One region of the Bacillus tuaregi genome, then DNA from elsewhere that is predicted to be linked to it. Evidence: riboswitches for the same ligand, from Rfam matches in the RefSeq annotation. Region 1 holds a riboswitch; each other region holds the start of a gene.
What was found. Region 1 has a riboswitch for cobalamin ahead of BQ5321_RS13755 (catalase). Riboswitches for the same ligand answer to the same signal wherever they lie in the genome.
Positions count from the first base shown of each region.

Region 1 (7,656 bases):
CGCTCCCAGTCCTCGAAGCTGCGATAAGTGTGACCAGCCTGTCCGTAGTTGTTCGGGCGATCAATCGGTGCGCTCATTGCCGCCGCATTATACATTGGTTGATGCGGCGCCCGCCCTTCTGTGTTCGCCTCCTGAAGGCCGCCAAGCATGGATGGTTCATAATTAATATGTGGATCTTCCCCAGACTCTTTCGGGTCACGAATATCCATTTGGCCGCGTCGCTGATTTGTGCGGACTTCCGTTTTCGGTGCATTGACAGGAAGCTGTAAATAGTTTGCACCGATGCGATAGCGCTGTGTATCGGAGTATGAAAAGGTTCGACCCTGAAGCATTTTATCATCTGAAAAATCCATACCATCAACAAGCACACCTGTCCCGAAGGCAGCCTGCTCAATTTCTGCGTGGAAATCAGCTGGATTGCGGTCGAGCACCATTCGTCCTACTGGCAGCCAAGGGAATTTTTCCTCTGGCCAAAGCTTTGTGTCATCAAGCGGATCAAAATCGAGCTCCGGATGATAATCATCCTCCATAATCTGAACAAAAAGCTCCCATTCCGGATAATCCCCGCACTCAATCGCTTCATATAAATCCTGTGTCGCATGACCAACGTTCTTTGCTTGAATCCTGTCCGCCTCTTCCTGGGTTAAATTACGAATGCCTTGTTTCGGCTCCCAGTGGTATTTCACCAGCACTGCCTCGCCCTTGGCATTCACCCATTTATAGGTATTGACTCCTGAGCCCTGCATATGGCGGTAGGTGGCGGGAATTCCCCATGGTGAAAAAAGAAAAGTAATCATATGTGTTGCTTCAGGTGTTCGGGATACAAAATCAAACATCCTCTGTGGATGGGAAACATTCGAAGCCGGGTCGGCTTTAAAAGCGTGAATCATATCTGGAAACTTCATCGCATCGCGGATAAAGAAAATCTTCAGGTTGTTCCCAACCAAATCCCAGTTTCCATCTTCCGTATACATTTTCACCGCAAAGCCGCGCGGATCTCGTGCCGTTTCTGGTGAGTCCTTTGCTCCAGCAACAGTAGAGAATCGCACCATTAGAGGAGTCCGTTTCCCAGCCCCTGAAAATACCTTTGCCCGAGTATATTTTTCTACCGGTTCATTGCCCACTTTTCCATAGGTTTCAAAATATCCGAAGGCTCCTGTTCCTCGTGCATGTACAACACGCTCCGGAATTTCTTCACGGTCAAAATGGGATATTTTTTCAATGAAATGGTAATTCTCTAGTGTTGCTGGACCTCGGTCACCGATGGTCCGAATATTTTGATTATCAGATACTGGATGCCCCTGACGTGTGGTCAACGTCTCACGCTTTACTTCCTGTTCATTCCTATCTTTGTTCTCTGCCAAATAATAAAACCCCCTCGATATTCGTTACCCTTATATCTTGTTTGTTTTTGTAAAATTTATACAATCGGAGAGATGGTTTTTACAAAAAATACAAATTGATTTATAGGATTGATAACAAAAGTGCTTGCGTAAACTGGCATTCCTTAAACAAGCAAGAATAATCCCTGCAGAGTGACACCACAGGGATTCATGAAAAATGATTAAAAAGTGTAACGATGATGTTGCCTTATAATTTATACCAGCCTGTAAATTCGCCTTTTTCTCTAGCAATCTCCACACATGTTTCGACTGTTGGAGCTGTAATGATAAATAAACCATCGCTGAAAAAGAACCCCATTTTAACCATAAATATCCCCTCCCTTCTTCATATAAAAAGGCTGCCTCATAGGTAGTAGGCAGCCTTAGATGGAAACGTTGGGAAATGGAAAAAAACGAACGTCTCCACTTCCTAGTCCCCGAGAAAATGTTTGATTGGTTTTATGCAGGCAGGTCTCCTGGCTTCGCTTCATTCTACGATTCCCTTCCCGAGCAAGAGCACAGTGGTCATGAATCATCGTCAGCATTACAGTTGCGGGGACAGCGTCGGAATTACACCGATCTTCCCTATTAAACTACATTACGTAGTACCTTTATAAAACGAATATAAAATTGTAATTCTACCAACATTATTGTAGCATATAAAAATAGTTAAAACAATTATATATATTCTGTCAATTCATTTTTGTTGAATAATTTTTGAGGTGGTCGTTTTCAGGAACTGTTGAAATTTCATTTTTTTGACTAGAATCATGCTGCAAACAATGGCTTTTTCCTCCATCCTCCCCACTTAAAATAAGAAAATGCAAAAATGCTGCTAAAAATGAAACTAATTCCCATGCCAAGAGCAATCCCATTCTGACCTATTAAATGTGAGCAAAAAAAGGTTAGAGGATAACGAAGCAGCCAAAAGGACAGGATGTTCAGGATTAACACCTGGTACATGGCTCCTGCCGCCCTAACAATTCCATTGAGAATGAAATTGAGCCCGATAAAGGGATAGAAGAAAGCAATGATTTTTAAATAATCCGTACCGAACCTTACTGTATCGGTTTCTTTTACAAATAAAGCTGTAAGGGCTTCTGCAAATAAGTAAACTACGGAAGCAATCACTAGCATAATGATCACATTATACACCGCGCCATATAGGGCAATTTGGCGGACACGGTCCCATCGATTGGCCCCAATGTTCTGTCCTGCCATGCTGTTTACAGCCGTTCCTAATGCCATGGCTGGAATGGTAATTAAACTGTCAATTCTTTGTGAAGCGCCGAAGCCTGCCACAACTGCTCCATCAAACGAATTGACGACTGTAAGAATGGCTGTGATACCAGCATAGATGACCATCATTTGCAGTCCGGCCGGGATGCCTAATTTTAGGATCAGCCATACCTCCTCCCTGCTCGGTAGCGTAGGAATGGAAAATGGCACCAGTCTCCGGTGAAAGGTGTAAATCAATGCTAGTAGGAATGAAAACCCCTGCGCCAATACGGTCGCATACGCAGCACCTTGGATTCCCCATTGAAACACTTCGATGAACAATGGGTCCAAAACACCATTCAATACAACCGCAACAAACACAAACTTTAATGGTGTTTGACTGTCACCTAAAGCCCTAAGGACCGTTCCGATAAAATTATAGCCCATGATAAAGAGAATACCCAGGAAGTTGATGCGGAGATACAGGTTTGCTTCATGTAGCATTTCATTTGGCGTATGAAGCAGTTGTAACAGCTGTTCAGAAAAAATAAAGCCAAGTAGTCCGACCAGAATGGAGAGTGTAGCTAACAGGACAACAAAAGCATTGATGTACTTCTTTAGCCCGCTCTTATCGTTCATTCCTTTTTGCTGCGATAATATCGTTAATGTTGCATTGTTTATCCCAAGGATAAAGGCCAGAAGCGTGACCACAATCGTAGAGGAAATGGTTATCGCTCCAAGTGCATTTCCTCCTAACAAATTCCCGACCCACAGACTATCAATAAATTGGTAGGATACCTGGAGAAGATTGGTAAGCATGATCGGTCCTGCGAAAGAAATCATTTGCCTTCGAACAGAGCCCTTTGTAAAATCGTGCTGCGGCAAAACGTAACACTCCTTGTCTTATTATATCTATGAATCACGTATATCACTTTGATTATGATACCATATGATGATGAATCAAACGTATTCCCTGCTTGATGGAGGGTATTAGCCTATCATAAGCATGCTAGGCGATATAGATGGAAGAGTTAATCTAGTCTTAGTACGGCAGATGCAGGTGGATTAATATGGGAAGAGATGGTGAAGGGAAGTGTTTTGTAAGAGGAAAAGAGGGATTGATGTCCTATTCATTTGGATGCTGGATTATTCTCCGAAACAAAGACATTTCCTATCTTATTGATGATCGAAATGTCTAACCCCTCTAATAGGAAAAAATGGTCCGGCATGAAGATGCTTTGTTTAGTTTAACTGCAGGCTTTTCTTCGAATTCATGATGGCATCAACCACATAATCGGCTGTAACGACTTCGGCTGCATCTAGAATATTGTCCTTTGAGACCCCATTATGCTCCATACAGGAAGAGCATACTTTTAACTTACCACCCTTTTCTAAAAATGTTGGCAGGATGTCCTTAATCGGCTTAAACGGTGCACCAATATCAATTTTATCTGCGTACCCTTTTTCCGCTAAATGTACGGCATGTGATAATAATAATATTTCAACACTATGACCCTTTTCTAACGCCTTAGCCCCCATTGTAAAGGCAATGGTTACATTATTGGCATCATTTTCATGCGACGTTAATGTGATTAATAAATCAGTAGCATTCATTTTTTCTTTTCCTCCCTAGAATGGTTCATTAAATATAATGGTATAAAAATACCCTTATAGGTATAATTATAACACTTTTATTTGGGAATTCAAACCATATATTTTTAATAAACAACGGAATGGCAGCGCTATTGGATCATCATCCGTTCCCAATCCTTCGGCAATAGCTCTTTAGCGTAACCGTATAGTTCCCCCATTTCTGAATTAAAGCCGATGGGGACTTCAAATGACATAAATTTAGAAATATAAAAATAAAGATATGCTTCCTGTCGTTCATAATCCGCTCTGGCTTCAATTCTATTAACTGTTTGATGGATAACGGTCCCTAAGTAGTAATCATCAAACGACAAATCATCGTCAGCGGGGATTTCTTGATTCATGGCTATTTCAGTTGGGTTTGCGATTCGATAATGGGTAGTTAAAATGGTTCCATCGTCCATTTCAATATCACCGGCTACATAATTCCGATCTATGTAGGGTTCTTCGATATTTTCCACAGTTGTCCCAATCAAGTGGTCAAAATAGTTTTCGAACCTTTTCCCATAAATAGCGATGAATTGATCTAACGTGTACATCAATAATCAAATCCTTTCAAAAATGTGTTCAGGTATATTATTTTTTGTTGTTTCTTGTTAAAAAACTCCCTTTTTGTCCATTTGTTTTTCTTTAAGCGTATATTACTGATGGGATAGAATGAAGAATGGAAAAAAGTCAGCTGGCTGTCAGAACAAGGGTTGTCTTCTGACAAGGATGAGGAAAAAAACCATCCGCCTGTCAGAACAAGGGTTGTCTTCTGACAAGGATGAGGAAAAAAACCATCCGCCTGTCAGAACAAAGGCTATGTTCTGACAAGGGTTAAGCAAATTTTACTTTGGCTGTTAGAACCTGTTTCGTATTTTTAGCTAACTTCAGCTCCCTTCTATTCCCGCCATAATTTAGTATAATCCTCTTTATCCTTGATATTAAATTCGATCATCTTCTCGAGCAAATCGTAATCGACTGGCTTTTTCCACGGAATTCGAAACAAACCTTTAGTAGCGCTATAGCCTGCTTGGGCAATTTCATCGGTAAATTGTGCAATGCCTGCATCCTCAGGCGATACACTCATATGCTGCTTCGATGTCGAAAAGCCGATAATAAAGGTGCCATGGTCAGTAAACATGGGGGTATTCCACTTCATTTGCGGCTCCAGGCTTGGAAATGTATCTGCCACCCACGTTAAAATTTCTTTTGTTCGTTCACGGTGGTCAGGATGATCGATACTTGCTAAAAATTGTTCAAACACTTCCATTTTGATTCCTCCTATCTTTATACCGTCCAATTTTTGACCGATATATCTACTGGATTGAAAATCACTGAAATATACTGCTTTACTAATAAATTCCTTTAAATTCCTTTTCAAATAATGAGTGTTTATAGAGAATGGGAAACCCATAATAAATAGGATTTCCCATCAACTCTACCAATGATTAACTAAGACAATCTTGCCAACTGCTTTTTTCGCTTCATAATAGTCATGTGCCTCGGAAACCTCATCAAAGGAAAATACTCTTTCATCAATTAAGGGCTTTAGCCTTCCTTCTTCAATCAATGGAGTCAACTTCTTTAAGATGTCTCCATTGATGTGGCGATATTCTTCATGTAGAATCGGCAGCTCGATGAAAACGACATGGAAATCTAAAGCTTTTAAGAGAAATGGAGTCAGATTATAATTCTGACTGACCGCAATGGCCACAATCTTCCCATATAATGAGGCTGCTTCTATTGAATTCTCTAAATTTTCACGGTCCACTGTATCAAAGATATACTTAAATCCTTTTCCATCTGTATACCTATTCACATAATCTTGTACGGGTGTTTCTTTATAATTAATAACAACATCGGCACCAAGCTCCTTCGCAATCTGAGCTTTTTCTGTTGTAGATACGGTAGTATAAACCTTTGCACCGAGCCATTTTGCCAGTTGAATGGCCATATGCCCAACGCCGCCTGTTCCGCCGTGAATGAGTATCTCATCTCCTGCTTGAAGGTTGGCCCGTTTCACTAGAGCTTCCCAGGCTGTGAGCGATATAACAGGCATGGCAGCTGCTTCTGTAAATGTTAGGTTTTTTGGTTTGCGAGCTAGCAATCTAGCATCGGCAAGCATGAATTGGCCTAAAGCACCACTCGTGCCTTTTACACCGCCGGCAAAGCCATAAACCTCATCCCCGACCTTAAATTCGGTTACTCCTGCGCCTACTTCCGTCACAATCCCTGCTACATCACCGTGTAAAACAGCCGGAAATTCAGGGGCAAATTTAGCAAAAACACCGCTGCGTATTTTGGTATCTATTGGATTCAAGCTTGTCGCTTTAACCTGAATCAGGACATGCATCGGTTTTACTTCTGGCATAGAAAGTTCAGCTAATTCAAAAACAGCTGCCTCCCCGAACGAACGAATAACCTGCGCCTTCAAAAGAATCACTCCTTGAAATGTATAATTTTATAATTTTCAATTTTATCTTATTTTTTTAAAAATAGATATTCATTTGTTTGTTTCTTGAAGTGATTCATTTCATTAATAGGTTTCTTACATGCAGTAAGGAGTTAAGGCTTGCGACTCTAGTCTTGGGGGCATGTCAATAGTCATCAAACATAAAAGGCCCTCGTGCTTCCTTTTGTATTTTACCATAGAGATGTTTGTGGATATCTTTCAAGAAAGCTTTTATTCATCTTTTCCAGTTTTTCCATATACTCAAAATAGGAACGGCTTAATATTTTTAAGTTATTAATAAAATTTTCATAGTAACCACTGCTTTCTTGAAGCTCTTGTAACAATTGTTGTAATCGATATACTGGTGTTGACTTAAATTCTGTTGAACCACGAAATTGAATATATGTTTCAATCTTCTGTTGATTTATAGCCAGATAGCTATCTAAATCCTCGACTGCGCTTAGCAGAGCAGTATTCATATTTTCGATATCCTCCTGCTCCATTAAGGGCATGATACCTTCTAAAGATTCTTCCAATTCTCTGATTATGCAAACATGGTCCAGAAAATGAATCATGTTTGCATAGGCCTTTTCCTTCTCCGGACTATCAATTTTTTCATTAAGAAATGGACCGAAATGAATGGCCAAGTACAAACCGTATACTCCAGGAAAAGACCGAACTAATTTTTCTTTTATGGTTAAAGTAAGGTTAAGGTTCTTTTCAATATATTCTTTTGCCTTATCCACACTGTAGTTTTGAATTAACTGCTCTAAGCATTTTTGCTGTTCTTGTATTCTTTGTTGCTTTACATCCATTAAATATTTGTACTGTAACAGTGCTGCTGCTTTGTTACTGCTGGCAAGAACTTTTTTGATGTCAGAAATCGTTAATCCCAAGCTTCTTAGAACAAATATTTCCTTTAATATGGCAATATCTTGATCAGTATAGTTTCGATAGCCGTTTTCTTCA
Region 1 is NZ_LT629731.1:2,397,394-2,405,049, forward strand. It holds gene BQ5321_RS13755 (catalase) at 1-1,364, opposite strand, end outside; cobalamin riboswitch at 1,832-2,010, opposite strand; gene BQ5321_RS13760 (MATE family efflux transporter) at 2,151-3,485, opposite strand; gene BQ5321_RS13765 (DsrE family protein) at 3,843-4,214, opposite strand; gene BQ5321_RS13770 (hypothetical protein) at 4,343-4,789, opposite strand; gene BQ5321_RS24290 (hypothetical protein) at 4,908-5,063, shown strand; gene BQ5321_RS13775 (iron chaperone) at 5,134-5,505, opposite strand; gene BQ5321_RS13780 (zinc-dependent alcohol dehydrogenase family protein) at 5,674-6,669, opposite strand; gene BQ5321_RS13785 (MerR family transcriptional regulator) at 6,879-7,656, opposite strand, start outside.

Region 2 (7,656 bases), 290 kb from region 1:
GAATATGAGCAAGAAGTCGATACCGTCATTACGTTAATGACCCTGTTTATTGGCAGTATTGCAGGCATTTCTCTCTTAGTTGGGGGCATTGGGGTTATGAATATTATGCTTGTTTCGGTTACAGAAAGAACGCGGGAAATCGGGATTAGGAAAGCCATCGGTGCAACAAGAGGAAGAATCCTCCTTCAGTTTCTCATTGAATCGATGACCTTAACCTCCATTGGAGGAATACTTGGAATTGGCTTAGCCATTATGGGTTCGATGCTTGTGACGAAGTTTTCACCAATAGCGGCTACCGTAAGCCCGCTTGTCATCCTGATTGGTGTCGGTTTTTCTGCCTTCATCGGCATCATCTTTGGCATCCTTCCAGCTAACAAAGCCGCCAAGCTAAGCCCAATTGAAGCCTTAAGATATGAGTGATAAAAGGTGCCAGGCTCCTTCCAGATTGTGGATGGTGCCTGGCACTTTTTTTAGTTGCCTGTTCGATAGGATAAGTAGTCTAAAAACTTCTTCGATGCAAGGGACAGCGATCTATGTTCCCTCATCGCAACACCGATATTTCTATAGGCAGGAACTTCAAGCTCCTTCGCAATAATTTTGTGTGGAATCCGCTGTAATATCAATTCTGGCTTTTCGCAAGCAGCAAGAGAATGGTATTCCGGAAGCACCACCAGTAAACGGTCTTGCTCTAGAAAGATCGTTTCAAACTCTGCTTTTGTCGGCAGCCGTAAAAAGCCAAAGTCGACACGTCCATTTAGAATCCAGCTCTCAATTTCTGTATAAGCCCCAAGCAGCAATTCAAAATCGATCATGGGGTAATCCTTCTGGAAAATTTTTATCATGTTAGGGAGCCAGTGTGAGGCAACGCTAGAAAAGGTCCCAATCCGAATCATCCCAGATTCCATTTGTGAATATGATATCCCATGTCTAAAGACGGTCTGCGACCTGCATGGGCTTTCCCGTTCGGAAAATCTGTAAAAGATAATGAAATCTAAAGTTCAGTTTATCTTAACCATGATGATATTCGGTACAAATGGGTGGTGCCTGGCATTTTTTCCTATTCTATGAAAATAAAGAGTTGATTATTGAAACGATTGTGCTAGAATACTAGATGAGAAAATTGCTTGACTAATTGAATCTTACATAGCTAGTAGGTGCCTTATCTTTGATAAGGTTAAAAGGGAAGCCGGTGCGAATCCGGCGCGGTCCCGCCACTGTTATTCGGGGATGACCTCGCAGTACCACTGTTCCAAATCTGGAATGGGAAGGAGAGGAAGTCACTTAACCCGTAAGCCAGGAAACCTGCCTATTTAGCTTGCCAACGAAATCCTTCGTGGAAAAGGATCGGCAGAATCAGTGTTTTTTATATATTCTGATTTCGCGCGCCCTGTTTCCAAATGGAAGCAGGGTTTTTCGTTGTAAGGAAAGACTTCAGCACATCAAGCTCCTCTCGAACAATTAACGAAGGGAAGAGATTGAGGAATGAAAAAAGTATTGGTATGTATTTTGACCGTATGGATAATGGTCATAATGAGCGCTTGTGGGACAACGCAAGAGACTTCGGATGGTGAGAATAACCGCACCTTTGAAACAGAAACAGAGAAAACAAACGAGAAAGCCACCGTTTACCCGCTTACGGTGAAGGATGCAACAGGAGTTGAAATCACTTTTGACCAAGCGCCGGAAAGGATTGTTTCCACCTCTCCATCCGAGACAGAGATTCTTTTTGCCTTAGGCCTTGGTGATAAAATTTATGGTGTATCTGATTTTGATGATTACCCAGAAGCAGCGAAAGACAAACCAAAAGTAGGCGGTGTGACAAAGCCAAATGAAGAAGCGATTATGGCGGTGAATCCGGATTTAGTAGTCGGTGGCATTTCCATGAAGGATGATATTGCAGAAAAATTCCGTGGGTTAGGTCTAAAATTGTATAAAACAGAGCCGAAAAAGATGGATGATATTCTAAATAATATTATTCAAATCGGGATTATTACTGATACACAGGAAAAGGCGGAGGAGCTTGTCGCCCAAATGAAAGAGGATATTCGTACCGTAACGGAAGCGGCTGCTGCCATAGAGGAAGAGGATAAGAAAAAAGTCTACATCGAATTTTCTCCAGGCTGGACGGTTGGTAAGGGTGAATTCATGGATGAACTGATTACATTGGCAGGAGGCGTAAATATTGCCGCTGATACAGAGGGCTGGAACGCCATTAATGCAGAGAAGATTATCCAGGATAACCCCGATGTCATCATCTATACTGCCAATGTGGTGGATGATAAATCTGGGAAACCTTTAGAAGAGCTTATTCAATCTCGAAATGGCTGGGATAAAATTACCGCGGTTCAAGAAGGCCATGTGACAGGGATAGAAGGAATGATTATGTCCAGACCTGGTCCTCGCATCACAGTGGCACTAAAACAAATCGCTGAAGCCATTTATCCAGGTTCAATTGAAAAATGAAAAAGAGATTAGCACTATGGGGGGGAGCGTGTTTCGTTCTCCTTCTCCTATCCGTTGTTATTAGTTTATCGCTTGGTTCTGCTCAGTTACCACTTTCGCAGGTTTGGGGAATTCTTTTACACCAGGTTCCTTTTGTTAAAAGCTTCATGGATCCCAATTGGCCTGAATCAGCACAGCAGATTATCTTAAAGGTTCGTTTGCCGCGAGTTTTCCTTGCGATTCTTGTTGGAGCCTGCTTATCACTGGCTGGGGCCGGCTTTCAGGGAGTGCTGCGCAATCCATTAGCCGATCCGTATACATTAGGGGTTGCCTCTGGATCAGCGGTAGGGGCGGCTTTCTTAATCTTATTCGGGTATCATACGATCCTTATTGGTCAGTGGACCATTCCGCTCGTTGCCTTTGTGACAGGGCTGATTAGTTTGCTTGTTGTTCTACGTCTAGCCAATGTACATGGAAAATTCAAACTAGAAACGATCATTTTATCGGGGGTTGTGGTTTCTGCCTTTCTTGGATCACTTGTTTCTTTCATGGTGTCGATGTCCGATCAGGTAGTCAATGAAATCATCTTTTGGCTGATGGGAAGCTTAGCCTTAAGAGGCTGGTCGTTTACCTTTGTCCTTCTGCCTTACTTAGCCATCGGAATCGTTGTGCTGCTGGCCTATGGATGTACATTAAATTTATTTTCATTAGGAGAGCGGCAGGCAGCCCATTTGGGTGTCAACATTAAACGCACAAGGCTAATCGTCTTGGTCGTTTCCACCCTTATCACCTCCGCTGCAGTGTCGATTGTTGGGACCATTGGCTTTGTGGGACTTGTCGTACCACATTTAGTACGGTTGGTTGTTGGGCCAGATTATCGATTATTACTTCCTTTGTCCGTTATTTTTGGTAGCATTTATGTCCTTTGGGCCGATACCATTGCCCGTACTTTACTGAGTCCGACGGAGATTCCGCTCGGGGTTGTCACCGCCTTTTTGGGTGCTCCATTCTTTGCTTACTTGCTTCGGAAAAATAAGCAAATGTCAGGGGGAAATTGATGGTGTTTATCAAGGTGGAAAATGTAAACAAACGTTATAATGACAAGGTCATCCTGGAGGATATTAGCTTTTTCGTCAAACGCGGAGAATGCTTAGGGATTATTGGTCCGAATGGAAGTGGAAAATCTACCTTGCTCAAGCTATTGTCAGGTGTAGAAGATAAGTCAGACGGAATCATTGATCTAAATCGAAAGGCAATCGAGCGTTATTCTCGTAAAGAACTAGCCACATGGATGGCGGTCCTGCAGCAGGAATCCCTGCCTCCCATCGGTTTTACGGTAAGAGAGGTTATCGAAATGGGGCGGTTTCCGTTTCAAAATTGGCATGGGGAGGAAAAGCATGAGATTGAATTGCTGATTGATTCAATCATTGAAAAAATGGGGTTAACTCATTTAGAAGATTGCTATCTTGAAAATCTAAGTGGGGGAGAAAGACAGAGGGTCGCGATTGGAAAGACGATGGCCCAGCAGCCAAAGCTTTTAATGCTAGATGAACCGACCACCTATCTCGATATTGGTCACCAGATTGTATTGATGGACCGAATTCGAGAATGGCAGTTGGATGAGAAAATGACCGTAATTGCCGTTTTGCATGACTTAAATCTTGCCGCACTGTATTGTGATCGTTTATTACTTTTACATAATGGGAGAATAGTAGCGGCGGGAGCTCCAGAGAAAATCATTCGAGCTGATTTGATTCAGCGGGTATACGGTACAACACCGATTATCATGGAACACCCGGTTTATCAGGTGCCACAGATCATTCTTCAGAGTGAAATGGGACTAAAGCATACTATTCCAATAGAGAATTTTCAGGTCAAAAAATTCTGCCATAATAATGGAAACAGAATCTATAGTGTTCCTTCGAGAAAAAGATAGAGGAGAGAGGATTCCAATGAGAATGATATCGTTATGCCCAAGTAATACCGAGCTTCTTCGCTTTATTGGTTTAGCATCAGAGATTGTGGGGGTGGATAATTATTCGGATTTGCCTGTGGAGAGCAATGCTATACCTAGGCTCGGTTCCGATTTGGATATTGACATGGATCGGGTTGAAGCGCTTCAGCCGGATTTGGTACTTGCATCGTTGTCGGTTCCCGGTATGGAAAAGAACATAACCGGTTTGGAGGAGAGAGGCTTACCGTCTATTATCCTTAATCCCAAAAGCTTATCTGATATCGGGAATAATATTCTTGAGGTGGGAAACGCAACGGGACAAGAACGGATCGCACGTGAGGCCTACCAGAAGTATGGTACATTATGGGAGCAGCTTACAGAATGGGGACAAAAAGTAGAGCAACGCCCAAGTCTTTATTGGGAATGGTGGCCAAAGCCTGTATATACTCCGGGCGGGGGGAATTGGTTAACAGAAATCAGCCATTTAGCTGGAGGGCGAAATGTCTTTGCTGATGACGAGCGGGACAGTGTCATGACGGATTGGGAGGATGTACGAAAACGAAATCCTGATGATATCCTAATGGCTTGGGTTGGTGTGTTGGAAAAACAAATCAAACCCGAATTGCTTAAGAAGCGACCCGGTTGGTCAGAGCTTACGGCAATCAAAGAAAATCGAGTCTGGGTGATGGAGGAGTCGCTTTTTTGCCGACCCTCTCCAAAGCTCTTGCTTGGGATTCACAAATTAGGTGCTAGGCTTCATCCCCATCTATTTCCTGCCTATGACGAGCTGAAAGCCGAGGAATGGCTATGTCCAACAATCGAATAGTCATTGCAGGAACTGGAAGTGGTGTTGGAAAAACAACCTTGACGCTTGGGTTAATGTCAGCATTGGTCAAGCGAGGGCTAAAGGTTCAAGGCTTTAAATGCGGTCCAGACTATATTGATCCATCCTATCATACCGCTGTCACCCATCGAGCTTCACGGAATTTAGACAGCTGGATGCTATCGCATGAAACCGTTTTAGATATTTTTACCTATGGAAGTCGGGGAGCGGACATTTCAATTATCGAAGGAGTGATGGGGTTTTTTGATGGAAAAAGTCCGGAATCGAATGGAGGCAGTACGGCAGAGATTAGTATCCTAACCAATAGTCCAGTACTGCTTGTGGTCAATTGTGCAAGTATGGCCCGCAGTGCTGCAGCCATCGTGAAGGGGTTTCAATTATTTGCAGAGAAAACCGATATTGCCGCCGTCATCGCTAATAAAGTGGGGAGCGAAGGTCATTTTCAGCTTGTTAAAAAAGCCATTGAACTGGAATGTCATATCCCGGTGATTGGCTATTTGAAACGAGAACTGGAGATGGAAATTCCAGAAAGACATCTCGGGCTGATTCCTTCAATCGAAAGAGGAGAGTTGACTCCTTTTTTCAATCGAATAGGGGACATCGTTTCGGAAACGATTGATCTAGACCTGCTGCTTGAATTAGCCGCAGCTGAACCGCTAGTTGTAAAGAACAAACCCTCTCTTTTTGAAAAAAAGCAAGAAAAGCTGCTAAAAATGGCCGTAGCGAGAGATGCAGCCTTTAACTTCTATTATCCTGAGAATCTAGAAATGCTGGAAGCGAATGGGGTAGAACTGCTTTATTTTTCTCCATTGGCTAATGAAGAGCTGCCAATGGATGCTGCGGGTCTTTATTTAGGAGGCGGGTTTCCTGAGGAGTTTGCTCATGTGCTGGAGGAAAATAGGAAGACAAAGGAATCAATCAAAAGCGCCATTGAAGCGGGATTGCCTACCTTGGCTGAATGTGGCGGGTTCATGTATTTAACCGATTTCATTGAAACGACCGAAAAGAAGGAATATCAAATGGTTGGACTCATCCCCGGCAAGGTAAAAATGAAATCTACGTTAGCAGCTTTAGGCTATCGGGAGATTAGTGGTCTGAATAACAATTTTCTGCTCAAAAAACAAAAAGCAAGAGGACATGAATTTCATTATTCCACTTTTTTGCCCGAAAAAGAGGATTACCGATATGCATATAAAGTGAAAGACAGGCGAGGCGTAGTAGAAGAAGGATACCTGAAATCGAATTTAGTTGCTGGTTATACCCATCTACACTTTGGTTCCCATCCCGCACTGGTTGAGAATTGGGTGGAAAAATGCTTGGAATATAAGGCTGAGAAGGCAAGAATTGGTTCCTGGTCACACCGCTGATTTAGAAGAAAATCCCATTTATTTTTTCTTCCAAGTATTTCCGATAAACTTGTCCAAGCAGCTTTCTATAGAATTCATATAATAAATGGATTTGATAAGAAAGGAGCTAAGAATATGGCGGTTTATTTTGTTACGCCAGGTGAGAGTATTAATGCGGCTATTTTAAATGCAGCCCCTGGCGATACGATTCGTCTGGCAGCCGGCACTTTTTATGAAAGTGTAGAGATACCTGCCGGCAAGGATCGATTAAGACTTCTTGGGGCAGAAAAAGGGAAAACGATTCTTGACGGGACAGGCTTAGGAGCTGGAAATGGGATTACCTTGAATGCGAATTTGGTTACCATTTCAGGCTTCATGATTAGAGATTTTCAGAATGACGGGATTGAAGTGAACGCCAATGATAATATTATTCGAAACCTAACAGTGCAAAATAATGACATGGATGGCATCGAAATTAATGGTACGCGCAATCTGATGATGAAGATAGTATCGATGCTAAATGGTGAAAATGGGATTGATATACTAGCAGGAAGTCATAATTATATCCTTGAAAGCGAGATTAAAAACAATAGACAAAGTGGTATTTTCATCTCAGATGGAACTAGCCACCTGATTCTTCGTAATAAGGTGAATGCGAATCATGTGGATGGTATTGCTTTTGAAAACGTAAGTGATGGAAACTTTATCATCGATAATCTATCGGAACACAATCGTGAAAATGGGATTTCAGTTAATACAAACGAAAACTTTGTCTATCGAAACAAATCCAATAACAATGGAAATGATGGAATCTATTTAATTGGTGAAGATAACAACTTGTTATTGGATAATATCACCAATCATAATGATGATGACGGAATTGACCCATCAGGCGGCACAAACAACCGGATCATAGGCAATGTGACAAAGAATAATAGGGAAGAAGGCATCGATTTAGATTTAACTGCTATTGGAAATATTATTGATCAAAATGTGGTCAAGCAGAACCAGCGCTCTGGGATTCTTTTAGTAAGTGAAGCCGTTGACAACGCAGTACGAGAAAATAAACT
Region 2 is NZ_LT629731.1:2,112,086-2,119,741, forward strand. It holds gene BQ5321_RS12400 (ABC transporter permease) at 1-420, shown strand, start outside; partial or broken gene BQ5321_RS12405 (LysR family transcriptional regulator substrate-binding protein) at 471-905, opposite strand; cobalamin riboswitch at 1,137-1,324, shown strand; gene BQ5321_RS12410 (ABC transporter substrate-binding protein) at 1,483-2,463, shown strand; gene BQ5321_RS12415 (FecCD family ABC transporter permease) at 2,460-3,500, shown strand; gene BQ5321_RS12420 (ABC transporter ATP-binding protein) at 3,500-4,378, shown strand; gene BQ5321_RS12425 (cobalamin-binding protein) at 4,395-5,222, shown strand; gene BQ5321_RS12430 (cobyrinic acid a,c-diamide synthase CobB) at 5,204-6,607, shown strand; gene BQ5321_RS12435 (right-handed parallel beta-helix repeat-containing protein) at 6,722-7,656, shown strand, end outside.
Region 2: another riboswitch for cobalamin. It lies ahead of BQ5321_RS12410 (ABC transporter substrate-binding protein); the one in region 1 lies ahead of BQ5321_RS13755 (catalase).

Region 3 (7,656 bases), 1.1 Mb from region 1:
AGCTTTGCTGAAAATGGTATCGAGGGTCTAGAAATGATAGAGAGAATCCCGGAAATTGATTTAGTATTAATGGATATTATGATGCCTGAGATGGATGGTTATGAGGCGATTGGTAGAATCCGACAGATACAGCGATTTCAGGAGCTGCCGATTATTGCGCTGACAGCGAAGGCAATGAAAAATGACCGGGAGAAGTGCTTGGAAGCCGGGGCCTCGGATTATATTGTAAAGCCAATTGACCCTGAGAAGCTTATTTCCTTGATAAAGGTCTGGCTATATTAAAGAAGAAGGGATACTGTATGTGAATGATCAATTCAATGGATACTAGTATATTATCAATTGATGAGGGTTCCGAAGGTGAATTAGAAAAAATCGAAATTGAATTGTTATTAAAGGGTGTCTATGATTGGTGCGGATATGATTTCCGTGATTATGCCTATCCTTCGATTCGAAGGAGAGTCTGGCATCGGGTTCATGCTGAAAAATTGACCAGTATCACAGGGCTGCTTGAAAAGATCCTTCATGATGCTGCCTGTTTACAACGATTTATTGCTGATTTTTCCATCAATGTCACAGAGATGTTTCGAGACCCTCTCTTTTTTAGAGCATTTAGAGAAAAGGTTGTACCATTATTACGCACGTATCCATCGATTAGAATTTGGCATGCAGGCTGTTCGACAGGGGAAGAAGTGTATTCAATGGCCATGTTGCTGCATGAGGAAGGTCTCTATGAAAATGCCAAGCTTTATGCAACTGATATCAATCCGAACGTACTGAAAACTGCTAAGAGTGGATTATTTCCAATCGAAAATATGAAGAAATATACGAATAATTATATCCAGGCTGGAGGCAAGCAAGCCTTCTCAGATTATTACTGTGTAACAACGAATGGGGTAAAATTTGATCCGTTTTTAACCAAAAATGTCGTATTCGCTCAGCATAATCTTGTCTCAGACCGGTCCTTTAATACCTTTCATGTGATTCTGTGCAGGAATGTCCTAATTTATTTTAATAAAGGCTTGCAAAAAAAAGTGCATAAGCTTTTTTACGAAAGCCTAGGCATGTTTGGTATTCTTGGTCTTGGTGATAAGGAATCACTCTACTATTTGGAAATAAGTGATTCATATGAAGAGCTAAGTGTAAGTCAGAAGCTGTATAAAAAAATTAAATAGACCAGTTCATCTGCATCTTGACGATAGCAGAAATCCTTGTTATGTTATTGGATGAAAAAGTGCATAAAAGCATTGGGTGCCCTTTTAGGGAGAATAGGGAATGGAGTGAGAGTCTCCAGCGGTCCCGCCACTGTAATGGGGAGTTTCATTGGAAATGCCACTGGAGTATACCTCTGGGAAGGGCTGATGAAGTGATGATCCTAAGCCAGGAGACCTGCCTGTTTGCTTTGATGGATATAGATGATGGAAAAGTCTGTAGTTTATTTGGTATTCAAATAAGCTGCAGGCTTTTTTATTTAAGGAGGATGAAGAGAATGTCATTATTACAGAAAACACTTGAGAAGATTGAGTGCTTGGACCATGGAATCACAACCTTAGCGAGGGAAAGAGTAGATAATCTGATTAAGCCGGCGAAGAGCTTAGGGAAGCTGGAGGATTTGGCCGTGCAGCTAGCGGGTATTACAAAAAATTTGGAACCCTCATTTGACGAGAAGGCAATTATTGTTATGGCGGGTGACCATGGGGTTTATGAGGAAGGCGTAACGAATAATCCGCAGGAGGTTACCGTTGCACAGACTCTAAATTTTGCCAAGGGACTTACAGGTGTTTGTGTCATTGGACAGGTATCAGGTGCGCGCATTGTCCCGGTTGATATAGGTATAAAAAGTGAGCTGCCGCCTGATGTGGGGATTATTCTGAGAAAGGTAAAAAACGGGACAGAGAATATGGCAAAAGGCCCTGCCATGACAAGGGAAGAGGCAGTAAAAGCGATTGAAGTAGGCATTGAAATCGCCAATGACGAAATGGCTAAAGGTGCTCAAATCCTTGGAACAGGTGAAATGGGGATTGCTAACACGACACCAAGTACGGCGATATTGTCTGTATTACTAAATTGTGATCCAATAGGGATCACTGGGAGAGGGGCAGGATTAGGCAAGGGGGGGATTGAGCACAAAGCGGAGGTAATTAGGAGAGCTATACTTATTAACGAGCCAAACCCCCATGATGCTATTGATGTATTAGCAAAGGTGGGTGGTTTGGAAATTGGCGGTATGGCAGGTGTGATGCTAGGAGCGGCCGCTAACCGTGTTCCTGTTGTAGTCGATGGCTATATTTCCACAATCGCAGCTATCATTGCTACAGGGATTGAACCACGGGTAAAGGACTATTTAATTGCTTCACATGCTTCACAGGAGCCAGGAGCTAAAAGGGCCAGTGAACTATTAGGAGTGAAACCAATGCTAGCAATGGATATGTGCTTAGGTGAAGGGTCCGGAGCTGCATTAGCCTTTCCGATTATAGAAGCTGCCTGTCAGATGCTGAAAAGGATGCCGACCTTTGCAGAAATTGGTATGGATATCTGATGGGTACGTTTAGAATTCTCCATAAATTTGGAGAATTCTAGTGCTTTCGCCCTTGTGAAAACGTTAACATTTTGTGTGATTGAACAAAAAACTCTATCTATCTTTTCTTTTTAAAACAATGAAAAAAACTATCAATTAGATTATGATTACCTTGTAAGCAAAATAACAATACATCAACGACTCAAGGAGGCATTACAATGATTATTGGAGTACCTAAGGAAATTAAGAATAACGAAAACCGTGTAGCATTAACACCTGCTGGGGTTGTATCTTATATAAATGCCGGACATAAGGTTATAATCGAAACTAACGCTGGAATTGGAAGCCTTTTCACCGATGAAGATTACAAAAATGCAGGGGCAGAAATCATTGATAATGCTGCAGACGTTTGGGCACAATCAGAAATGATTATGAAAGTTAAGGAGCCTCTTGAAAGCGAATACAAATACTTCCGTCAAGGCTTAATCCTATTCACATATTTACATCTTGCAGCAGAGGCTCCATTAGCAAAAGCGCTTAAGGAGTCTGGCGTAACAGCTATTGCATATGAATCAGTAGAATTAAATCGTACTCTTCCACTATTAGCACCAATGAGTGAAGTAGCAGGAAGAATGGCAACACAAATCGGTGCACAGTTCCTACAAAAAACAAACGGCGGTATGGGCATCCTATTAGCTGGTGTACCAGGAGTAGCTCGTGGAAAGGTGACAATCATCGGCGGTGGTGTTGTTGGAACAAACGCTGCGAAAATGGCCATTGGACTTGGTGCAGATGTAACAATTCTTGATATGAGCGCAGAACGTCTTCGTCAATTAGATGATATTTTCGGAAATTCTATTAAAACATTAATGTCAAATCCATTTAATATTGCTGAAGCAGTTCGTGAAGCAGATTTATTAATCGGTGCGGTATTAATTCCAGGTGCAAAAGCTCCTAAACTAGTAACAGAAGAAATGGTTCAATCAATGAAGCCTGGTTCTGTTATCGTTGACGTTGCGATTGACCAAGGCGGTATCGTAGCAACAAATGATCGCGTAACAACTCATGATAATCCTACATTTGTTAAGCACGGTGTTGTACATTATGCAGTTGCTAACATGCCGGGAGCCGTTCCAAGAACTTCAACAATCGCTCTTACAAACGTAACCGTTCCTTACGGATTACAAATTGCTAATAAAGGTGTTCGTCGTGCAATCGAGGAAAATCCTAGCTTAAAACTTGGTGTAAACGTTGTGAATGGTGAGATTACTTCCTTACCAGTAGCAAAAGATCTTGGCTATGAGTATGTACCAGTTGATAAAGCGGTTGAAAAGGCATTAGTTTAATCCTTTGATCATAGGATATTGATAAGAATAAAGATGCACCCTTTCAATTATGGAAGGGTGCATTTTTGTGTACCTTAAATATTTAATCTTCAACCTCAACAATAATTTCAAGCTCAACGGCGGCGCTTTTAGGAAGCTGTGCAAACCCAACTGCTGAGCGGGCGTGTATTCCCTTTTCACCGAATACTTCTACAAATAGGTCAGAGGCACCGTTGATCACCTTTGGATGATCAGTAAAATCTAGGGCAGAATGGACCATTCCAAATACTTTTACAACTCGTTTTACCCGCGATAATTCACCTAGTTCACTTTTCAATATGCGTAAAACGTTAAGACCCGCTTGACGAGCAGCTTGGTAGCCATCTTCTATCGTTAAGTCCTGTCCTAATGTTCCGATGTGTTGGTCTGAGATCTGTCCGGAAGTAAAAATGAGATTACCAGTACGAACACAGCCGATATAATTGCCTAACGGTTGTCGTGCTGGCTCTAGAGTAATCCCTAATTCTGATAAAGCTTCTTCTGGAGTCTTAATTTGATTTGTCATGTCGCAATCCCTCTTTTTTAATAATTTTACTACAATGAAAATAGAGTTTTCGATTCCTTTAGATAAACAATTCGACATAAAACTCGAATTTCCTTTTTTGGTACACCAAATATTATATTTTTTCAGACAATTTTTTATTAGTGGCAGATTACATAAGAAAAAAAGTCGGGTATCTGCTTAATAGTAGATACCCAACTTTTCTAGTTCTCTTCAATCTCTTTTCGATTTTTCTTGAATAGCTTTGAAAGGACTTCATATACGATTGGTACGATGATTAAGGTTAACAAGGTTGAGCTTGTTAACCCACCGATGACGGTGATGCCCAGTCCTTTGGAAATAAGACCGCCGCCACCTGTACCAATCGCTAATGGGATTAAGGCACCGATTGTTGCAATGGCTGTCATCAGGATAGGGCGAAGTCGTGTTGATCCAGCTTCGAGAATCGCTTCACGCATACCCATTCCATCACGCTCCATATGAATGATTCGGTCTACCAGTACGATAGCGTTTGTTACAACGATACCGATTAACATCAAGAGACCCATCATAACAGATACAGAGATAGTTTCGCCTGCAATCAATAAGCCGACAAATGAACCGATAACAGCAAAAGGCAGGGAGAACAGGATAGCAAATGGCGCAAGTCCTTCTCCGAATGTTACCACTAGGATAAAGTAAACAATCGCAATCGCTGCTAGCATGGCCACACCAAGCTGCGTGAAGGTTTCGTTCATATCGGCCTGCACTCCTGCAACGCCCATTGTAACACCCTTTGGCAGGTCTAATTCATCAATCTCTTTATCTACAGCAGATGTTGCTTTGGACAAATCTTTACCAATGACGGTTCCGGATATGGATGCGTAATACTCACCTTGGCTACGCGCTAATGTATTAAGTGTTGTACCCTCTTTGACGGTTACAAGCTCTGAAAGAGGCATGGTCGTACCAAGTGCTGTCGGTACTTGTTTAGCTAATAGCTCATCGATTGTTTTAGGGTCTTTCGTTTGTTCTTGTTGAACAATCACTTCAAGGTTATTGCCGTCTTTTTCAATCGTTGTTAGAACATCCTTCGTTTCCATAGGGTTTAACATCATGATAATTTGACCAGCAGTTAACCCGTATTGCAGTAATTCATCCTGCTCCACATGGAAGGTATATTCAACGTATGGATTTTCTGCACTTGACGTAACATCTTCTAAGCGGTCACTTTTCTTCATAACACCTTCAACCATCTCAACTGCTTTGTATAATTTATCTAAATCCTCACTATAGAAGGTGTAGCTGACTTCATTTGTAGCCATGGATGACATAGAAGAGAAGTTTTGGCTCTTCCATTCACCGGATTGACTGATATTAAAGATATATTCTTCGATTTCTTCACGAGCTTCAGGGAAGTTTTCCATTTCTGGGTCGAAGATAAGGTACATAAGGGCACCATCACTTCCGCCTCCCATCATAGCCGCCATTGGATCGCCGCTTTCCGTTACCGAGACTTGAACAATATCAATATCACTGCGTTTTAACAGCTTTTCTTCTACTACATGGACATTTTTTAATGTATCCTCTTTTAATTCACCTGTCCCAGGGGTGTACGTTAAGTACATGACTTTTTCTTCCTCACTACCCATGAAGCTGAAGCCGATTAATGGCGTCAACGCTAAGCTTCCAGCTAATAAAGCTACGGCAAGCAAAGAGGTAATAATTTTGTGGTTCAATGCTTTATTAAGAACACCCTTGTACCAATTAGCTAATTTACCTGCCTCTTTATGAATGCTTTCTGTTTTTATGTCATATAGCTTCTTTTTAAATAAGAAGTGTGAAAGGGCAGGGACTATCGTAATGGCGACTAGTAACGAGGCACCAAGCGCAAATGTCATCGTTAAAGCAAACGGAGTGAATAGCTCTCCTACCATACCACCGACGAAGATAAGTGGTGCAAATACTGCGACAGTAACTAATGTCGAGGATAAAATGGGTTTGAACATTTCAATTGTCGCTTCACGAATAAGGGCTCGACCGGTTAATTTTTCTTCTCTTAGATGAAGACGACGATAAATATTTTCTACCACAACAATGGAGTCATCGATCACTCGACCGATGGCAACTGTAATGGCTCCTAATGTCATGATATTCAATGTAATATCGAGCCAGTGTAGGAGCAGAAGTGCCATAAAAATCGACACTGGAATCGAAACGATTGAAATAATCGTTGATTTCACATCACGAAGGAACAGCAGGATTATTAAAACAGCAATTAATCCACCAAATACCGCCTTCTCAACCATTGTGGTGACAGATTCTTCAATAGGGGCACCTTGGTCAAGAGATACGTCAATGACAAGACCTTCGATTTTTTCTTCCTGTTCTTTAATTAAATCCTTCACCCCGTTTACAACGTGAACGGTGTTAGCTGTTTGTTCCTTGACGATTTGAATGGTAATGGAATTCTTACCATTTGTCCGTGACACGGATTGTTCTTTCCCAATCAGTTCTACCTTTGCAATATTACTAAGCTTTACAAATGGAGAAGGCTGAGCAGCAGATGGGGTAACAGGAATCAGCATTTCCTTTAAGTCATCAACCGTCATGAATTTGCCGTCCACTGAAATGGCTTGTTCGCCTTCTTCAAATTCAAATAGTCCTAATGAAACAGCCAAGTCGCTGGCTTGTATCATTTCCTTTACCTTTTCTTCTGTTAAGCCAAGTTCAGCCATGTTTGCTTGATCGTATGTAAGCTGTACTTCTTCGATGTGTTGACCGGCAATTGATACAGACGCTACACCCTCGACTTTTTCAATCTTTGGAACCAGGATTTCTTCAACAGTTGTCGTTAATTCAACAATATCCTCTGATTTACTGCTGACACTTAAGGCCACAACGGGCATCATGTTCATGCTGATCGCAGTGACCGTCGGATCTTGTGCCCCTTCCGGCAGGTTAACATTATCTAACGCAGCCTCTAATGCCCGTTTGGCCTCATCCATATCGACTCCATATTCATATTCCACCTGAAGATTGGCCATATTGGAATAGGAATTAGAAAAGACATTTTTCACATCCTCGAGTCCTTCAACGGCCTGCTCAAGGGGAATGGAAACATCCTTCATCACTTGTTCGGGCGTGGCTCCCGGATATACATCCATAACCATTAGGTATGGTATGGAGATATCAGGTATTGTTTCCATTTTCATTCTGGCTGCTGAATAAATACCGGAAACGGTAATAATAATCGTTAGAAGCCATACTGCCAA
Region 3 is NZ_LT629731.1:1,294,638-1,302,293, forward strand. It holds gene BQ5321_RS08450 (response regulator) at 1-282, shown strand, start outside; gene BQ5321_RS08455 (CheR family methyltransferase) at 306-1,172, shown strand; cobalamin riboswitch at 1,230-1,408, shown strand; gene cobT (nicotinate-nucleotide--dimethylbenzimidazole phosphoribosyltransferase) at 1,487-2,536, shown strand; gene ald (alanine dehydrogenase) at 2,734-3,861, shown strand; gene BQ5321_RS08470 (RidA family protein) at 3,944-4,405, opposite strand; gene BQ5321_RS08475 (efflux RND transporter permease subunit) at 4,606-7,656, opposite strand, start outside.
Region 3: another riboswitch for cobalamin. It lies ahead of cobT (nicotinate-nucleotide--dimethylbenzimidazole phosphoribosyltransferase); the one in region 1 lies ahead of BQ5321_RS13755 (catalase).

Region 4 (7,656 bases), 1.7 Mb from region 1:
GGATAGGCAATAACTGGTGACTCCTGAATGATACGAAATGCTTTCACCGTAATTAATTCCGGATCGCCCGGACCAACTCCAAGACCATATAATATACCAAGATTACTCATGCATTTCTTCCTTTCTTTCAGCAGTAATGATATAGATTGGATTGAGGGGGACAAAACGACTCATTCCTAAAATCGGTTTGCTTCGAGAGATTTGGGCATGCATAATAGAAGTTTGATAGCCTGCCTGAGCAAAGGCCTCATTCGCCCGATATAGATTTTCAATCGTAGCAGCATTAAGGACAATTCGCCCTCCCCTTTTCAAACGCTGGCAGCAAACGTGAATTAAATCAGCCATTTCCCCACCTGTTCCACCGATAAAAATAGCATCCGGGTCAGGGAAATTTTCTAAGCCGTCAGGAGCTTTTCCATGGATTGCTGTAATATCCGCACGAAACTTTCGTTGGTTTTGAAAAAAGTTTTCTAAATCAGGCTCATTTTTTTCAATCGCAAAAACCTGACCTTCCGGCGCCAATCTTGCTGCTTCAATAGCTATTGAACCGGTGCAGGTTCCTATATCCCAAACCGTGCTGTCCTTCTGAAGTCTCAGCGCATGGAGACTTAAAACTCTAATTTCCTTTTTCGTAATCAGGCCTTTATCAGGCTTACGCTGAGAGAATTCCCTATCCTCAATGCCAAGCGGCCAGACGGGTCCTTCGGCGGCTTTTTTCAAAACCACCACATTTAATGACGAAAATTCATGCTGACGCATTTCCTCGAGTTCATACCAGCCCGTTTTTTCATTTTCACCTTCTAGATTTTCGGCCACAAACGCCCGATATTCTGTCATTCCAAAAGAAAGAAGATAGTCAGCAAGTCGATTGGGATTGTTCTCTCTATCAGTAAGCAAGGCAATTTTTCTTTTTCCATCAATCTTCTGTGCCAGCCCTTTCATACTTCTGCCATGAACACTGACTACAAAAGCATCCTGCCAACTCTCACCCATTTTGGCAAAGGCAAGCTGTATGGAGCTGATATACGGATAGACTTCCATATTTATTTTTTTCGAAAGATAGCTTCCAATGCCAAAAAACAGCGGGTCACCCGAAGCTAGTACAACCGTTGGACGGGTTTCCTTTTGCAGCCTTTCTACAACGGTCTGTAAACCGCCTTTGATAACCACCTTTTCTCCTCTATAATTAGGAAAGAAAGATAACATTCTTTCACCGCCGACAAGCACTTCACTTTCTTCAATCCACTCCAAGTATTGCGGCAGTAAGCTGGATTGACCGTTATCCCCGATACCTATTAATTTCATCGATTGCATTTCCAACAGCCCTTCCTAATAATTGTCCTTTTAATGTATAAATGGTCGTGTCGATTTCGATTCCATCGTTGATATGCTTGAATGATTGCTGACAGCAGGCTTCACACAGCTTATTGAAAAATCCATTCAGGTTTGCTTCTGCCATCATATCTCCGACTTGCGAGGCAGTATTTGCCTCGGTGATTTTAGTAACAAGCTCTTCAGATGCACCCGCACTTCTTGCAATCTCCGCGAGGAAATCAAAGTCAACAGATGAGCCTTTGGAATGAACCATCATCGCTCCTTGGGCAAGTTTGGAAAATTTCCCCATCATCCCGACAAGTGAAACCTTTTCGATTCCCTGTTTTTTGCATTGCTTTAAGGAAAAGCCAACAAAGTCACCCATTTCAATAAAAGCTTCCTCAGGCAACCCCGGACACTGCTGCATGGCATACTTTTCACTGCGTCCCCCAGTCGTTAAGACGAGGTGATTACAGCCGCATGCTTTTGCAACGCTAACCGCCTCTGCAATGCTTGCCATATAAGCCGAACTGGAAAAAGGTACAACAATTCCCCTTGTCCCAAGGATTGAGATACCGCCGACAATCCCCAGCCTGCCATTTAAAGTTTTCTTCGCTATTTCTTCCCCATCGGGTACAGAAATAACAACCTTTACCCCCCTATGAATCTCATATTCTTGTAAGATCTCTTCAACAACCGTCAAAATCATTTTCCGCGGCACCGGGTTAATGGCCGCTTCACCGACTGGAACGGGAAGGCCAGGCTTCGTTACCCGGCCAACACCCACTCCGCCATCAAGAAGAATGCATGCAGAATCCAGCCAGCTGACGGTAGAAATAATACGAGCCCTATGAGTCGCATCAGGGTCATCACCTGCATCCTTAATCGTCTCTGCACTGGCGGAATTTCCATCTATCTCACACTTTTCCATTGTAAAAGCAGCAGCACGCCCTACAGGTAAATGGATAACCGCTTCCTCCTGCGCTTCACCCGTTATTAAGGCAGTTAAGGCAGCCTTTGTTGCAGCAGTCGAACAGGCGCCTGTTGTATAGCCGTACCGCATTTGCGACGGGTCCTTTTTTTGCCTCTTTTCCATAACTATTTCTGATCCGCTAAAAGAGATATCGCATTTAACGCTGCAACCGTAACAGTACTTCCGCCTTTCCGACCCACATTTGTAATAAATGGTACTTCCGTTATTTTAGCCAGCTCCTCTTTTGACTCTGCAGCAGAAACAAATCCGACTGGCATACCAATAATTAAATCAGGCTTGGCAATCCCCTCTTTAATCAGACGAATCAGCTCTAACAGGGCTGTCGGCGCATTTCCAATCGCAAAAATGCCACCTTCATTTTCACGAACAGCTTTTTGCATTGAGATGATGGCTCTTGTTTGATTCAATCGTTTCGCTTCCGCCGCAACGTCTTCATCAGAGATATAACAATGCAAATCGCCTCCGTATTTTTTAAACCTTGCTTTTCCAGTCCCGCTTTCGATCATTTGAACATCGGCAATCACATGACGCCCTTTACGGATGGCCTCTACTCCGGCACGAATCGCATCAGGGTGGATAATCACACTTCTTCCTAATTCAAAATCAGCCGATGCATGAATAATCCGTCTAACAATCTTCCATTCATCCTCCGAAAAATCATGTTGTCCCATTTCCTCTGCGATAATAGCAAAGCTATAATCATAAATTTTATCCGGATCGACGGTTAACGGTTTAAATTCTGTTTTAAAATCCATTGTTTATTCCTCCTCGTACAGATAATGTGTGATTTAATTTTTCAATAATCTCTTGAAAACTAGTAAACATATTTGAATAATCTACTTTAGGTCGAGCAATCATAATCGTCTCGATGCCGCACTCTAAAGCAGCAGCAATTTTCTCATCAACAGAACCAACCTTGCCGCTTTCCTTCGTAATCATGAGTGTGACTCCAAATTGTCGGTAAAGTGCTTGATTTAATTCTTTAGAAAAAGGCCCTTGCATGGCAATAATGTCCTTTTGCTCAATCCCAAGAGCCGCACATTTCTCCAAATTATCGACTCTCGGCAGCATCCTTATCATCATTCTTGTATTTGGCAGACCGACTAATTCCTTTGCAAAAGTCCCCAATGTTTTACTGCCGGTTGTAAGCATGATAACTCCCTGCTTACTAGCTGCTAGCTTTGCAGCATCCTCATAATTAGAAACGACCGTTAACATTGGATGCTGGAACCGTTGACTCTCTCGTTCATAACGAATATATGGGACCTCCGCTTCCTTCGCCCCCGCAAGAGCATTTTTTGAAGCCTCGTCTGCGAACGGATGACTGGCATCTACAACAGCCTGACATGCTTTTTCCTTAATTACTCTTGCCATATCAGCTGAAGTTAATCTACCCATTAGGACAGAAATCCCAGCCTCATCTAGGCTTTTCGCTGCTGTTTCAGTGACGACTGTTGCTAGAACCTGAATGCCTGCCTTTTGTATGGCTAACGCTAATTCTCTGGCATCGCTTGTACCGGCTAATAACAAAATCATTTGGAGACCTCTCCTGATGGGTCACCGTAATGGTGGTGGTGATCGTGGTGCCCATGGTCATGATGGTGATGATGATGGTGATCATGCCCATGTTTTTCAGCATACAACACATAGTTTTCTAAATCCTGCTTCCCTCTTGACCTGCCTTCTGCTGCTTCCTGTACTCGCTCCTTTAAAATCGTTTGCAGCTTTTCATGATAGCCAAAATATCCTGCGATCGTGAACTCATGCTCCGGATATTTCTCCTTGTAAGCGGCCTGCATATGATTCATCCGTTCCATTAAAATACCCGTGAATAGGAAGTATGGAAGCATCACAATTTTCTTGGCACCAAGCTTAATACAGCGCTCAATCCCTTCGTCAACAAGCGGTAAAGTTACCCCCATAAAGGCACTTTCCACCCATTTCACATTCAATTGTTCCCAAAGCAGCCTTGTGATTTTATAAAAATCACTATTGGCATTCTTGTCACTGCCCCCGCGGCCGATTAAAAGGATTGCCGTATCGTTGTGCTCCGCCGAAGTGTCAAATTCAATCTCCTCTAAACGGTCTGTTAGTATCGAGAAAACTTCAGGATGTACACCAATCGTTTCACCATAAATAAATCGAATATGCGGATATTTCTTTCCTGCAGCTACAATTTCTGCAGGAATATGAAGTTTGGAATGACCGGCATGAAGGAGAATAATGGGAATCACGATAATTTCGGATGCTCCTTTTTTTACACATGTATCAATTCCCTGCATAATCGTTGGCGAAGCAAACTCTAAAAAGCAGGTTTCTATAATGAAACCACTATCCATCGTCGGCATCATTTTTTCTACAAATCTAAGAACCTCTTCATTTCCAGTTGCTAATCTACTTCCATGACCTACAAATAATACGGCTTTCACGTAACTGTCCCTCCTTCAGATTAATCCCCGCAAGGTGCTGGTTCTATTTCAATAACCGGTGTAATATCCCTGTAGCGATATCCTTGAATCTCTTTCACCCGTTTAAAATATTTAAATAGCCGCTCGTTTGGATGCGCATTCTTTTTATACTCTTCAACAATTTTAGTAATCATACTGACAAGCTGATCAGGCTCAACCCCCTCTGCTACAAGCTGGCCTGGATGAGCTGTTCGACCAACAGGTTTGGCGCCAAGAAATAAATCAAATTTTCCTCTGCGATACACAACCCCAATATCCTCCATTACTGCACGATAGCAGGACATTCCACAGCCGTTAAAACCAATATTCAGCTCCTTTGGCATAAGACTGCCGCCAAGTATCCTTTCTAGTTCTTCCGCATATGGTATTGATTCTGTTTTTTCCCCATCACAGAAATCACATGCTTTAATGCTTAAGACATCCCCCACTGGAGAAAGCAAAAAGCCCGCAGCCTTTAGCTGTGAAGTAATCGTATCGGGTTCAGCGGTTGGAATTCTCAGTACAATCTTGTGATGCGGAGTATATTCCATTCGGCCTTTTTCACCGGCGACCTCTGCCAGTGTCACCAGCTGCATTGGCGTAAATTCCTTATTAGCAACACCCGGACTTACAGCTAACTCAAATAAAGCTTCAATCTTTTGCTGTACAATCGGTGTACCCCCACTGCTTCTTTCCTTTCCGTTCACCATCGCAAGGGCTGCTCTTGCCATTTCTAATGAGCTTTGTTTGACTACTGGTGCTTCTGTATGGGATCCCTTATCTAATGCTAGATTGCCTTCCTGTTCTAATGACCATGGCTCTGCCTCTTTTTTTAGTCGCTGATGCGGCTTTAAAGCCTGCTCCTCGTCATTTAACGTATACTTCCTTTGATAACCACGCGGGGTAATGATTAGGTTGTCATACAAAAAGGTTGAAGAGTTCCCGATAATAACGGTTGTCAGCATCCCAATGTCATGATTAAGCATTTCTGCTAGATTAGTAATCACAACATTTTGACGGTCACGGTAAGCACTTTTCACAAGTCCTACAGGCGTTTCAGGCGAACGATACTTCAGCAGGATTTTCTGTGTTTCAATAATTTGCCTTGTTCGTCTGCCGCTTCGCGGATTGTAGAGTGCAATCACAAAATCAGCCTGGGCAGCTGCTTCCACCCGTTTGGCGATTAGCCCCCACGGTGTGAGATGGTCACTCAAACTAATCGTGCAAGAATCATGCATAACTGGCGCTCCCAGGAGAGAAGCGCATGAGTTAATAGCCGAGATTCCCGGTACGATTTCTACCTCAACTCCTGTGGCTTCCTTCCAGCCCTTTTCAATCAATACTTCATAAATCAGACCTGCCATGCCATAGACACCAGCATCTCCACTCGATATAACCGCTACTTTTTTGCCGCTCTCAGCCTGCTTTACTGCTTCCTGCGCTCTCGAAACCTCCTCGGTCATACCGGTACTAACGACGGTTTGCTCATTGAGAAAGTGTTCAATTAACTCAACATATGTTTTATAACCGATTACTAAGTCACTTTCCTGAATCACCTCCACTGCGCGTCCTGTAATATGTTTGAAATCCCCTGGACCAAATCCTACAACAAATAATTTTCCTCTTTCCATAATCGAATCTCTCCTTTACCCTTTTGTAACAGGACCTTTCCGGATTCCTTCTGGAGGGGAAGCTGCTGGATTAGGTACCATCGCCCCATTCATCCATTGGTAAATTTTATTTCCCTCAAGGCCGTCACCCTGTAGGTCACGTACAATTTGACGTGCTGTCTCTTGTGAATCAACCCGATACCAGTTGCCCTCCGGATAGGCAATAACGATACATGCATCCTGACATCTGCCATTACATCGAGTCCGTGTCGTATGAATCTGTGTGTCCAACTCAAGCCTAGTAATTTCATGACGAACGGCTAACGTCACCTCTTCCCCGCCTTTTCTCATACAACTGCTGCCATTACAAATAAATAGGTGTGATTTTGTTCCTTCAAGATTCCAAGTGGTCACTTTTTCCTCCCCCTTTTATGAATGCGCAAGCGCAAAATAAAAAACCTTAACTGTTAGAGTTAAGGTTTTAGAAGCCAAATAATTAGAAAAGTAAACAAACTAAACTTTTCACACCATTTCAATGCCTCTACCTTTCCCTCCGAAAAGTATCGTACTGCATTTAAAAGTAGGTCTCCTGGCTTCGCTTCATCTTACTCTTGTCCCTTCCCGGTTTTCACCAGTGGCATTGACAATTTCATCAGCTTTACAGTAGCGGGGGCTGCTTCGGATTTACACCGAATTCCCTTTTATCCCTTAAAACTAACTTAGGGAACTTCTAAATGATCACTATTTAATTTTCCTGTATTCTAAATTATGGACTAATCATAAAACATATTCCAAAATTTTTAAACAGGATATTTTTTAGATTAATAGCTATGTATTTATTATAATAGGCATTTTTCGGTCAAATTGTAAATATATATCTTTTGTAATATTTTCCTAGAAGGATTTACGTCCACATGTTATACTGATGACGATTCCTAAAACTTCATAAACTTTATGGTGCATATTTTATATGCGTAATAGGGAAGTCGGTTCAAGTCCGACGCGGTCCCGCCACTGTAATGGGGAGCAAAATTACATGTTTAACCACTGTCTTTTAAAGGCGGGAAGGTTGTAATTAGCGATGATCCAAAGCCAGGAGACCTGCCATAAAGCGTCAACCGTTTCAACCTACGAGGATAGGGGGGGCGAATATTTTCAGCCTTATGTTTCATTTAACCGTGATGCAACAGCTGACAATCCGTACTTCTTTCATCATGAAAGGAGTATTTTTTATGGGGAAATTTAATTGGTATAGCAAAAGAATTGGAATGGGCGGGATTCCTTCTTTGAA
Region 4 is NZ_LT629731.1:4,055,528-4,063,183, forward strand. It holds gene cobI (precorrin-2 C(20)-methyltransferase) at 1-110, opposite strand, end outside; gene cbiE (precorrin-6y C5,15-methyltransferase (decarboxylating) subunit CbiE) at 103-1,305, opposite strand; gene BQ5321_RS21890 (cobalt-precorrin-5B (C(1))-methyltransferase) at 1,280-2,410, opposite strand; gene BQ5321_RS21895 (precorrin-8X methylmutase) at 2,413-3,063, opposite strand; gene cobK (precorrin-6A reductase) at 3,053-3,844, opposite strand; gene BQ5321_RS21905 (sirohydrochlorin chelatase) at 3,841-4,737, opposite strand; gene cobJ (precorrin-3B C(17)-methyltransferase) at 4,758-6,386, opposite strand; gene BQ5321_RS21915 ((2Fe-2S) ferredoxin domain-containing protein) at 6,402-6,779, opposite strand; cobalamin riboswitch at 6,928-7,112, opposite strand; cobalamin riboswitch at 7,304-7,488, shown strand.
Region 4: another riboswitch for cobalamin. It lies ahead of BQ5321_RS21915 ((2Fe-2S) ferredoxin domain-containing protein); the one in region 1 lies ahead of BQ5321_RS13755 (catalase).